3 regions of the Paenibacillus sp. FSL H3-0333 genome follow, and region 1 is predicted to be linked to each of the others. Evidence: riboswitches for the same ligand, from Rfam matches in the RefSeq annotation. Region 1 holds a riboswitch; each other region holds the start of a gene.

Region 1 (4,189 bases):
AAGAGATTGCTGCGGATAACCGGGCCGTAGGACTGACAGCTATGCTGCTCTCCATATCCTTGTCCTATGTTATCGGCGCGGCCATATTCTGAATAGGGGGCAGGAATGATGAAGATTCTGGTTCGGATTTTGTTTATTTCCGCCCTGGCTTTTCTAGCGGCCGGCATTATATATTTAATGGTGAATTGAATTGAATGAGAGTAACGAAGGAGATTATACAGATGGAGACAACAGTTTGCCCATGGTGCCATACCGAGATTGTATGGGATGAGGAGTTTGGCCCCGAGGATACCTGTCCTCATTGCAACAACGAGCTGAGCGGCTACCGCACAGTGACGATAGGTGCAGAGGATCTGGAGGATGAAGAGCCGGATACACAGGAAGCTTCCGGGGAGGAAGAGATCAGCGACGATAATTTGTGGGATGACGACGACAAGGATAGCGTGGTGCCTGTATGGGGTACGCTGGGCCAGTTCGGCGATGACTATGATCTGAAACGTTATGAGGACAAGGTCTCCGCTATTCTGGCTGCCCAGCTGGAAGCGCCGGAATGTCCGCAATGCCATGAGCTGATGCTTCACTCCGGTACGCAGCAGGTGGACGGGTTCACCCCGGCAACGCCGGAAGCGCTGGGCGGTGCAGCTGTGCTGAAGCCTCCTTTTGCGCTGAATCTGTACGTCTGTCCTTCCTGCTTCCATGTGCAGCACAGCCTGGCGCAGGAAGACCGCATCCAGCTTGTCCGCAATCTCAGCACCTCCGCCGAATAAAGATCGGATTCATGCTTTCCCTGCCATCTGGACATGATATTGAAAGATGAAGTGTCTAAGGACGAGCAGGGAGGGCTAAGCATGAGAGGTTCAGAACGGGGACAGGCGGCGCTGCTGCTGGCTGTAGGCGGGCTATACCTTCTGGCTACAGTGCTTGCAGGAACGTTCCTCAACGTATATCTGTGGAAAAGCCGGCAGAACTTCGCCATGATCGGCTGGTTCACCGTGGCCCAGCAGCTTGCCGTGGGTCTCAGCTTTTGGCTGGGCGGCAAGTGGGTGAAAGAGCGTAACAAAATGAATGCCCTACGGCTGGGAATTGCCGTATCGGGCTTTTTTTATTTGCTGGTGCTGTGGCTGCGGGGCGACGCGATTCATTACATTTGGCCGCTGGGCGGGGTCCTCGGGCTATCCATCGGGCTGTACTGGCTGGCGTTCAATATTGTTTTCTTCGAGATTACGGATGCCAAGAACCGCGATTACTATAACGGGTGGATGGGCCTGCTGGGTTCCCTGACGGGAATAGCCGGACCCTGGGTATCCGGCTGGATGATCTCCCGTTGGCATGGCGGGCAGGGATACCGCATGGTATTCATACTGTCACTCTGTATTTATGGGGTTGCTGCTGTACTCAGCTTCGGCCTGCGTAAGCGGCCGCGCGGCGAAGCCTATCTCTGGCTGGAGCCCTGGCGCGAGCTTACCCGCAGACGCAGCTCTTGGCGTCCAGTGGCGGCAGCGCTAGTGTTCCAGGGCATGCGGGAAGGCGTATTCTCCTTCCTCATCGGTCTGCTCGTCTACATTGCAGCACAGGAGGAGAGCAAGCTGGGACAGTTCGCCCTGCTGACCTCCGCCGTCTCCCTGATCAGCTATTATGCGGCCGGCAGATGGTTCAAGCCCCGTGCCCGGCTCGGCGGTATGCTGGCAGGCAGTCTGCTGCTCATCGCCTTCCTTCTTCCGCTGCTGTGGAAGGTGAACCTTACCACCCTCCTAATCATGGGAATCGGGACCTCGCTCTGCCTGCCGCTCTACATGCTGCCGATGCTGTCCACCAGCTTCGACCTGATGGGAGTGTCCGAGGAGAGCGCCGGCAAACGCGTGGAACTGGTAGTGCTCAGGGAACTTAGCCTGATGAGCGGCCGCCTCCTCGGCCTGCTGATCTTCATCGCCGTACTGTCGCTGGACCAGTCCCCGCAGACGATTACTCTGCTCATGCTGCTGCTGGGTGCCGCGCCGCTGGGGAGCTGGGTGGTGGTGCGGGGGTTGCTGAATTGGAATGTTCACAAAAATAACAATATTATATGATTCAAATATAGGGTATTATTGCCAAGGTAAGTACAGATTGTAATTGAATTGAATTACACATGATTTCTCTTGAATTAACCATTAGAACTAAAAAGGCAAACCTGTACGAAAGTCAGGGACGCAAAGCCACGGGCCTTATCACAGGGAGGGGGACACCCCTCTGTGAATGGCAGCCGGGCCGCTCTTTCCGGTGGTTTTTTTGCGCCCTTTTTTAAATGATTTTTTAATTGAGCGGAGGTCTTTTATGACAAATAGGAAAAGCTTGATATGTAAGGTACTGTGTTTTATTATTCTGGCTCAATTTCTCGCCCCTTTTATGGAATTCTCAGGGATGAAAATTTCCGCACAGGACAGTATGCTCAAAATCCGGTTTCAGCCCGCTGAAACTCCCGTACAGGAAGGGGAGCTTGCAGATTCTGGAGCCGTTTTTAGCGTCAAAAACCAATACTCCTACGGCTGGAACATAGATCATACTGATGCAACCGTCTCAAGAGATACATACGACGACTCCAGCATAAGCAGCCTGACACGAATCCATCCGGATGGGAAGTGGGAAATTGCGCTAGACAATGGTACTTATGAAGTCTCAGTAACCGTAGGTGACTCTGTATACAGCAGCAACAATTCACTTGCCGTAGAGAATGTCAAATTGATGGAGGGACTGTCTCTTGAAGCAGGGCAGTATAAAACGATCAAGAAGAAGGTTGCTGTTGAAGATGGAAGACTGACTTTAAGTCAAATCAATGCTACTGGAATTGAGACTGCTCTAAATAGCATAGATATTTCATTGGTGAATACATACACTCCCACTTTGATCCCGCCTCAAATCCGCCTGCCTTTTGAACCCAATAAGGTTGCCGGAGACAAAGTTCTTCTGTCTGGAAGTATGACCAATATACATAACGCTCCGCCGTTTATCAGGGTAAATGGTCTGCAGGGAGAGATCTCCCGGCATATCCGCGAACAAATAGAATCCATCGGACAACAAATACAGCAGGTTAGCAAAAATGCAGTGGCAATAAGAAATGCTGATATTGAAACGATTCAAAGCTCTATCCGCTCAAACAGCAACAAGCCTGCAATAATAGCAGTTGGGCAGATGAATCTAGAATCGAGTGTTACGTTCGGAAGTGAAGAACAGCCTGTCATCTTAATCGCAGATGGCATCAATACGAACCGGAGTCTGAATATAACAGTTTACGGATCGTTAATCCTTCATGGAGGATTAAATGCAAATACGGAGTTGAATGTTAATGTTATCAACCCTGCGCAGGATGTGAATCTTGGTGACCTATGGGTACAGGGAACCGTGCATCTAAATAATAACTCTAATGTTCATGTAGATAATGAGCTGTTTGCCGGTTCTTTGGTTTACAACAACGGCTCTCTGGATCTATCGGCGAAACGGGTATTAGTACAGGGCAACATGAACATCAATACTCTGGTAACTATGAATGTTGATGAGGAAATGTCTGTAGGAGAAGTGGTATCCAATAACTCAAGGGCAGAACTTAATGTAGCCCAGGGAGATCTATTCGTCCGGGACAATGTCAGTATAAATAATCATTTGAATATCAACACAGGCGGATTATTTGCAGTTGGCGGTAATGTCATCTCGAATCAAAGACCTGTAATTCACACGGGGAATGAGCAAGCAGGACGTACATTATTGAAGTATGTTCTGTCAGGCCTTAAGGCTGAGTATTACAGCAATAATGATTTCACGGGCAAGAAGGCCGTGAAAGTAGATGAATCTATTTCTTTGGCTGGCCAACCTGTTCTGGGTGTGCCGGGAATAGCGGACCAGCGCTTCTCCGTTAGATGGACTGGGCAGATTCAACCTAACTATACTGACCAATATACTTTCTCGGTTAAAACGTCAGGTGGAGTCAGACTTTGGGTGAATGATCAGCTCCTGGTCGATGCCTGGACAGCGAAGCAGCATGTGGAGCAAGGCACGATCCAGCTTGAAGCCGGTAAAAAATATGACCTGAAGATGGAATACGCTAATGATATAGGGAATCCTCAGGCCAGCTTATTCTGGGAGAGCGGGCAGCAGATTCGTGAAGTGGTGCCCTCTGTATCTTTAAGACCTTTTTCTATACCTGCAGTAAATGCAAGTG
Region 2 (4,189 bases), 6.2 Mb from region 1:
GGTGGTTCCGCACCTTGCCGTACACAATCGGCTGGGTCGTCTCGGGATCATCCATTTCATTATGTCCGTGGCGCCGGTAGCCGATCAGATCAATCAGGAAGTCCTTCTTGAACATATGGCGGTAAGCGCTGGCCAGACGGACTGCGGCAATACAGGCTTCCGGGTCATCGGCATTGACATGCACGACCGGAATCTCATACCCTTTGGCCAGGTCGCTGGCATAATGGGTGGAGCGGGAATCCTCGCTCTCTGTGGTGAAGCCGATCCGGTTATTGACGATAATATGCACGGTACCGCCATTCTGATAACCCTGCAATTTGCCGATATTAAGCGTCTCAGCGACAATACCTTCGCCAGGGAAGGCTGCATCGCCGTGCATCAGCACAGCCATAGCCTTGCTTGTGTTCAGCTTAGGCAGTCCCGGAGCGTTGCGTTCTTCCTGTGCGGCGCGTGTGAAGCCCTCGACTACAGGATTGACGAATTCAAGATGGCTCGGGTTATTGGCCAGCGTGATCCGGGTACGTACGGTCTCGCCTTCGCGGACGGCACGGTCAGCCCCGAGATGGTACTTCACATCACCGCTCCAGCCGTAGGTCACGCCCATGGAGCCTTCTGAAGGGAACAGCTCTTTGTTCGGCGAATGATGGAACTCTGAGAAAATAATATCATAAGGCTTGCCCAGAATATGGGCCAGCACATTAAGTCTTCCGCGGTGGGCCATACCCATCAGGATATGCTCTGCGCCGTCATGCGCGGCAGCCCGCACAATCTCATCCAGCATCGGCACAAGGGCATCATTGCCCTCCAGGCTGAAGCGCTTTTGGCCGACGAAGGTCTTGTGCAGGAAGGTCTCGAAATGCTCCACCTGAACCAGCCGCTTCAGCAGCTCTTTGCGTTCTGTATTATTCAGCGGAGCCGGGGAGGTCATCGATTCCGCCTGGCTGTTGAGCCAGCGCAGCTCGCGTTCATCATGCACATGCCCGAATTCATAAGCAATGGTCTGTGTATAGGCCTGGCGCATTCTGTGGACGGCATCCATCGCGGTATGCACATCCGCAGGGGCATTATCCCAAATCAGCGAAGCGGGCAGGGCATTAAGATCCTCGCGGGTAAGCTCGTAGGTCTCCAGCTCCAGCCATTTGGCCATCGGGTTCGTGCTGCGCTCCAGCGGGTCAATGTCTGCGGCCATATGGCCATATATTCGAATATTGGCGATCAGCTTCGAGGCCTTGACAGCCTTCTTGAGCCACTCGGCATCTGCTGATACGGCAGGCCTTGGTGCCCTCTCGGCATCGGGTGCCAGTGGAGGGGGGCCGGATACGGTGAAGAGATCGCGGTAATGCTGTTCAACAGAAGAGGGGTCCTTGACAAATTGCTCATATCTTTCTTGGATGTAGCCCAGGTTGGGGCCGTAGTATTTGCTCCATACTGTGTCGTTATAGGGCTCTTTGACTGCCATGAATAGGTCCTCCTAACGGATAAACTCCACGCGAGGCATCCAGTGTGCCACTTGGCGGAGCTGCAAATGTTTGCGGTTTCATTCTCACCTTATTGTGCTACTTTCCGGCGGGGTAATCAATTCATACTTTCGGTCAATCCGTTCGCAATTTGGCATGATTCATTACAGTATTCATACGGAACTATCATAAATAGAAAAAACACATATAACAGCCCGTTATACATACAAATGGGTAATTGTCTCTATACGATGTTGCGTGAAGCGGTAAGTCGGGGCGGATGGGGTTCCCTTTAGTATAATTAAACTATTAGCTAGTGTTTGAACTTGGAACTGGAAATATTTATACAAGCCGCTGGCAATTTCAGCTAAGTTTCCTCACATTTTTTCATAAAAAAATTCCAGAAAACGACACACTAATTGCATATGATCTTGTATAATGTTATTGCGGAGAACGGTTTCATCGATTCTTGCCAGATCCTTTCATGATGGAAAGGGTCCAGTAAAAGGTAAACCTGCCGAAAGACAGGGGCACAAAGTCTCGGATCTAAAGTAGAAATACTACAAAGTAGCAATACTACTATGATGGCCGGACTGCCTGGGGACGCGAAAATTCTAGGAGGAGATTTCTTGGATATGTCCAACCAGGGGAATGACGAGCTGCAGGCAGTAGATCTGGATTTAGAATGGGTGCACTTGCTGATGTCTGCCAAGCAGGCGGGGATCGCGGCGGAGGATATCCGCCGGTTTCTAAGTGAGAAGGCGCTCCAGGCGATGTAAGGGCGGTCATCATTGTTCGGATACATACAGAAAAGGCACAGCGTACCGGTACGCTGTGCCTTTTCTGTATGCCGCTTGAAAGGCTGCCTTCGCCGAAGGCGGCCTCCCTGCCGTGCGGAGTCTTCCCTGTGGCATATAATGCTCGTCTAGTTGTCCTTTTGTTCCATGCGCCATTTCTGGTAATCGAGGAATTCCTTGAATTCGCGTTTGCTTATACCGGAGGCCATGGCCTCCTGAACCAGCCGGAACCATTCCCCGTCCAGAGCCTGTTCTTCCGTCTCTGCCAGTCCGCCATACAACAGTGCATGAATGGATACCTGAAGCGCGTCAGCGATTTTTTCGATGAATTGAATGGAGGGGTTGGATTGAATGTTCCGTTCCACATTACTGAGGTATGATTTCGCCACATCAGCCTTATCGGCAAGCTCGGATAACGAATAGCCCTTCTCCAGCCGGAGTTTGTGGATGCGGCTTCCCATAGTATCTGACACGATTACAACGCCCTCCGTACTTTTTTTGGTGAAAAATAAGAAGTTATATGCTTCGCGATATACATTCTCCTTATCCTTCTCGTTGAAACGGTACCGCCCGTTCAAAGGCCGGCAAAGCCGTTTTCTCTTGTCAGTATAACAAAAATCCGCAAAACGGACAAAAATCTTGAACCCGGCAACGGGGAAAAAGAAACGGCATACCCGGCCCGGATGAGGGAGGATATGCCGTCTTGATGGATTGCTAAAACGCTGCCTTCCTAATAAAAGGACGGCAAAGCCATGTTCACTTGTATAGGCCGGCCCCTGATCTACTTGGCTTCTCCCACTCCTTGAAGAGCATCGAAGGTCCAGTTCAGCGCTAAGCCGTCACCCTGGAAAATGTTCTGATCGAGCGTGTTGTCTACGAATTCGAAGGCGATCTTGAAGGTCTTGGACCCGGCGGCGGCAATCCCTCCTGGCAGTACACCTGCTGCTACGAGATCGTAGCTGGGGGTGTTTTTCAGATCCTTCAGGGAGATCTCGGACAGCACATGACCGCTTAGTGAACCGCCGGTGTACGTATTATCCAGGAGCTTGACCTTGAAGTGGTCTCCGAGATCCTGGCCCGCGTTATCGCCCTTGGCATCGGTCACGGTGTAAGTGGTGGCAAGCTTGAGGAATTTGATATCCAGTGTGCCGTCATTGGACAAGGTGAAGGTGCGGACGGTGTAGTCTCCCGGCTTCAGATTCGTCAGTGCTACCGGAGTATTGAAGGAAGAGCCGAGCTTCAGCGTACCCGCTGCGAAGGTTGCCGTGCTGGTAGCTGTGGAGCTGAAGTAAGCGAAGGTGCCCCCGCCGATTAAAGACAAGCCCAGTGCTGCCGATGCTACGCCAAGACCCAATGTTTTTTTGATACCCATCATTTATTTCCTCCTCGAATGGTTTGTTTTTGTGGAATTATTTGAGCGTGCCTTTTTCCTGGTTGGCTTCGAAATTCAGAGTCAGTGCAAGCGTGTCGCCCTGATAATAGTTCTGCGGCTGGAGGGTCTCCTTGAAGGCGAACTGGATGGTCAGGTTATCCGAGGTACCGGCTTTGATGCCGGACTTCTCTCCGCCTAAGATCGCTCCGAGAATTCCCCGGGCCACCAGATCGGGACTCTCCTGCTCCAGATCGGCCAGCGAGATGACCAGGAGCGGCGATTCCTTCTTATCCTTGTTCACGAGGAAGGTCACAATAATATCATCCTTGAAATTATGGGAGCCGTTGTCTCCCTGGGCGTCTGTAATGGCCGATGAGGTGCGCAGTACCACTTTGGGAATATTGAGCGTCCCGTCATTTTTGAGCTTGAAGTCCCGTAAGACGGTATCGCCCGGCTTGAGATTGCTGAGATTAACAATGACGGAGGGATCAGATTGTAATGATAGGGTTCCGTTGTTAAAAGAAGCTGAGGAAGTAGAAGTGCTGCTGAAGTAAGCGAAGGTG
Region 3 (4,189 bases), 1.4 Mb from region 1:
GACCAGTGTGGAGATTCCCACAGATACCGGGGACTTCCGGCTCATCGACCGTAAGGTCTGCGATGTGCTGCGCGGCCTGAAGGAGAAGAACCGTTATGTACGGGGGCTGGTAAGCTGGGTCGGCTTCCGGCAGACCATGGTGGAATATGTGCGGGAGGAACGCTTCGCCGGGGAGACGAAATATCCGCTCAAAAAAATGATCCGCTTTGCGCTCGACGGAATCACCTCCTTCTCGCACAAGCCGCTCAAAATCGCCTCTTATGTCGGCTTCTTCCTGTCCTTCTCCAGCTTCATCTACCTGTTTCTGGTCTTATTCCAGAAAGTCTTCACCTCTTGGACTGTGCCGGGCTGGGCATCCATTGTCGGGGTGAACCTGCTGTTTAACGGCATTGTGCTGATGCTGCTGGGCGTGATCGGGGAATACATCGGACGGATCTATGATGAATCTAAGGATAGACCGCTTTATATCGTACGCGAGACCCGAGGCTACCCGGAGGCAGAGGCCGAAGACACGCGGAAGGCAAGCGATTATGCAAGATAAGGCTTGGCGCGCAGGCATGATCCAATTTCTGAAATTCAATGCGGTGGGCCTGCTTAACACGTTCATTGATTTTGCAGTATTTACCCTGCTGCATTCCCTGGGCATGCTTAACACCCCTGCACAGATTATTTCCTACAGTGCCGGGACGGCCAATAGCTTTTTCTGGAATAAAAAGGTGACCTTCAAGGGAAGGGACAGAGGCGGGGATGGCCGCTTTGACCGGATGCAGCTGGTGAGATTTATTGTGCTGAATCTGCTGGTGCTGGGCATTTCGGTGCTGCTGATTCATCTGCTGACTGATCGGCTGGGCGTCCAGGTGCTGATGGCCAAGGTGCTGGTTACCTTTGTTACAGTAATCATTAATTTTTTTGGAAGCCGGAAGTGGGTATTTTAAAGAGAGCGTATATCTTGCCCGTATTCTTCGGAGGAAAGCACTTATTCTATATTGCGGAGGCGATTGTCATGCGGAAGTTATCCTATTTGATTATACTTGCCGGGGTCCTGATTATGCTCTACCCCAAAGGAAGCGAATGGTACGAGGACCGTCAGCAGCAGAAGCTGCTGGAAGAGGCTGAACAGGCCTATAGTGAAATCGTTCCTTCGGCTACGGCTCCTGCCAGCCAGGATCTGAGCAAGCCTTATGCGGAAGTCACCCAGCTGCTGGCTGAAGAGTCTGGTGCGGAAGAGCCGGTTCCCACTACAGCGCCCGAGCTTGAAGTGGGAGGCAAAATCACCGCTATTATTGAAATCGATAAAATCGATCTGAAGCTGCCTGTACTGGAGGGCGCCACCAAGACCAATATGAAGCATGCAGCCGCGCATATGAAGGAGACAGCTCCGATTGGCGCGGTAGGCAATGCAGCGATTGCGGCACATCGGTCAAGAACGGCAGGGCGGCTGTTCAACAGACTGGATGAGGTCGGTAAAGGGGATGCCATTACTGTTATTACAAGCGGACAGGAATACAAATATGTTGTATATGATGTATCTATTGTAGAGCCTACCGATATTTCAGTACTGAAGGGTAAGGATGATGATAAGATTCTGACCCTCATTACCTGTGATCCGCTTGTCAACCCTACCCACAGACTCATCATTCATGCAAAGTTGACCTGATTGTCATAGGACAATGCTGAGAAAGGTCAAAAAACATAAAATTTTAGTCTATTTTTGCGGGAATCTAGTGATTTGGGTCTTGCTAATAGATTGAGATATGGTAAGCTATAACTATGAAAGCTAATACACGATAACGGCAAACCTATCGAAAGGTAGGGACGCAAAGCTACAGGGCCTTCCCGTCATGGATGGCAGCCAGTTACCGAATGAAGAGGCTTTTTTTGTTTGTTTTCATTCTGAATCTGTCATTATGTGGCAGTAGATTGGACAGATAAAGCTTATACGATAACGGCAAACCTATCGAAAGGTAGGGACGCAAAGCTAAAGGGCCTTCCCGTAAGAATGGCAGCCAGCTACCGAAAGGGGTTTTATCCATGAAGAAGTTTTATTTAATGCTGATTACACTTTTTGTGATCGTCACTTCCGTGCAGACAGGCACTGCTCAAGCTGCTAATGCAGATTCAAGCTGGTTAAATGTTGGACAACTTGATCAAGGGGTTATCGGGGTTTCGTACGATGTTCCTAAAGACAAGAAGATGAAGCTCATGATTACCAAGGACAATAACAGCTATACTTACAACTTATACACTTCCAAACCGACCGAGACGTTCCCGCTGCAACAAGGTAATGGCTCTTACAAGGTCTCCGTTCTTGAGAATACTACCGGTAACAAATACAAGGTACTATCTTCCGAGACTGTATCTCTCTCAATGAGCAATGTGAATGCCGTATATTTGAGCTCTGTACAGAATGTAAAGTGGAGTTCTTCCGATAAATCCGTTCAAAAGGCAGCACAGCTTACAAAGGGTCTGACCACAGATGCAGACAAAGTTAAGGCTATCTACAATTACATCGTAGCTAACGTGAAATATGACTACTCTCTGGCCAACAGCGTAAGCACAGATTATATTCCGAACAACGACAACACACTGGCTACCAATAAGGGTATCTGCTACGATTACGCTTCCTTGTTCGCTACTATGCTCCGCAGTGAAGGGATTCCAACCAAGTTGGTTATGGGGAATACAAGCTATGTAACTTCATACCATGCCTGGAACGAAGTGTTCCTGAATGGCAAATGGGTGACGATTGATACTACAGTGGATGCAGGTCTGGGTAAGAAAACAGCATCAACTGAACTGATCAAATCAGCAAGCAAATATACTGCAGCGAAATTCTACTAAGAATAGCTGTAACTATAGCATTATCTGAGAATAACCCGCTTAGTCATTAAGCGGGTTATTTTTATTTATATAAAGGTTGCTTTTTAATAGAAGGATAGGTTATTATAAATAAGCGTTGTTGGAGCGGCAAAGGAAATGAGAGATTACTTAAATAAGTGATTTCAAAAATAAAGCTTGCATTGCTCAGATGGACGTGATATATTATAAGAGTTGCTGGTGACGATGACATCGACACTAACAACGAGCTTGATCTTTGAAAACTGAACAACGAGTGAGTATCTGGAAATCACTTCGGTGAGATCCAAAAATGAGAATGTAAATTCTCGTCAGATGTTTCAAAATGAGCAATCGCTCTTTCTAAATACCAATTTGGAGAGTTTGATCCTGGCTCAGGACGAACGCTGGCGGCATGCCTAATACATGCAAGTCGAGCGGAGTTTGAGAGGAAGCTTGCTTCCTTTCAGACTTAGCGGCGGACGGGTGAGTAACACGTAGGCAACCTGCCCTCAAGCCTGGGATAACTACCGGAAACGGTAGCTAATACCGGATAATTTCTTTTTTCTCCTGAGGAGAGAATGAAAGGCGGAGCAATCTGCTGCTTGGGGATGGGCCTGCGGCGCATTAGCTAGTTGGTGGGGTAACGGCCCACCAAGGCGACGATGCGTAGCCGACCTGAGAGGGTGAACGGCCACACTGGGACTGAGACACGGCCCAGACTCCTACGGGAGGCAGCAGTAGGGAATCTTCCGCAATGGGCGCAAGCCTGACGGAGCAATGCCGCGTGAGTGATGAAGGTTTTCGGATCGTAAAGCTCTGTTGCCAGGGAAGAACGTCCGGTAGAGTAACTGCTACCGGAGTGACGGTACCTGAGAAGAAAGCCCCGGCTAACTACGTGCCAGCAGCCGCGGTAATACGTAGGGGGCAAGCGTTGTCCGGAATTATTGGGCGTAAAGCGCGCGCAGGCGGTTATTTAAGTCTGGTGTTTAAACCTTGGGCTCAACCTGAGGTCGCACTGGAAACTGGGTGACTTGAGTACAGAAGAGGAAAGTGGAATTCCACGTGTAGCGGTGAAATGCGTAGATATGTGGAGGAACACCAGTGGCGAAGGCGACTTTCTGGGCTGTAACTGACGCTGAGGCGCGAAAGCGTGGGGAGCAAACAGGATTAGATACCCTGGTAGTCCACGCCGTAAACGATGAGTGCTAGGTGTTAGGGGTTTCGATACCCTTGGTGCCGAAGTTAACACAGTAAGCACTCCGCCTGGGGAGTACGGTCGCAAGACTGAAACTCAAAGGAATTGACGGGGACCCGCACAAGCAGTGGAGTATGTGGTTTAATTCGAAGCAAC

What was found. A riboswitch is a leader RNA that binds a small molecule or an ion and turns the genes downstream of it on or off. The one in region 1 is predicted to bind cyclic di-GMP.
Region 2: linked by a shared signal. The riboswitch ahead of MHH78_RS00455 (anti-repressor SinI family protein) and the one ahead of MHH78_RS27650 (fibronectin type III domain-containing protein) in region 1 are both predicted to bind cyclic di-GMP.
Region 3: linked by a shared signal. The riboswitch ahead of MHH78_RS33290 (transglutaminase-like domain-containing protein) and the one ahead of MHH78_RS27650 (fibronectin type III domain-containing protein) in region 1 are both predicted to bind cyclic di-GMP.

What each region holds. Positions count from the first base shown of each region.
Region 1 is NZ_JBBODG010000001.1:6,271,497-6,275,685, reverse strand. Features, by position in the region: gene MHH78_RS27665 (DUF350 domain-containing protein) at 1-92, shown strand, start outside; gene MHH78_RS27660 (hypothetical protein) at 222-767, shown strand; gene MHH78_RS27655 (MFS transporter) at 849-2,066, shown strand; cyclic di-GMP riboswitch class I at 2,151-2,252, shown strand; gene MHH78_RS27650 (fibronectin type III domain-containing protein) at 2,233-4,189, shown strand, end outside.
Region 2 is NZ_JBBODG010000001.1:102,371-106,559, reverse strand. Features, by position in the region: gene MHH78_RS00460 (2-oxoglutarate dehydrogenase E1 component) at 1-1,459, opposite strand, end outside; cyclic di-GMP riboswitch class I at 1,955-2,058, shown strand; gene MHH78_RS00455 (anti-repressor SinI family protein) at 2,093-2,236, shown strand; gene MHH78_RS00450 (helix-turn-helix domain-containing protein) at 2,383-2,715, opposite strand; gene MHH78_RS00445 (TasA family protein) at 3,036-3,626, opposite strand; gene MHH78_RS00440 (TasA family protein) at 3,664-4,189, opposite strand, start outside.
Region 3 is NZ_JBBODG010000001.1:7,653,768-7,657,956, reverse strand. Features, by position in the region: gene MHH78_RS33305 (glycosyltransferase family 2 protein) at 1-541, shown strand, start outside; gene MHH78_RS33300 (GtrA family protein) at 531-935, shown strand; gene MHH78_RS33295 (class D sortase) at 1,004-1,657, shown strand; cyclic di-GMP riboswitch class I at 1,783-1,864, shown strand; cyclic di-GMP riboswitch class I at 1,938-2,018, shown strand; gene MHH78_RS33290 (transglutaminase-like domain-containing protein) at 2,032-2,841, shown strand; rRNA gene MHH78_RS33285 (16S ribosomal RNA) at 3,208-4,189, shown strand, end outside.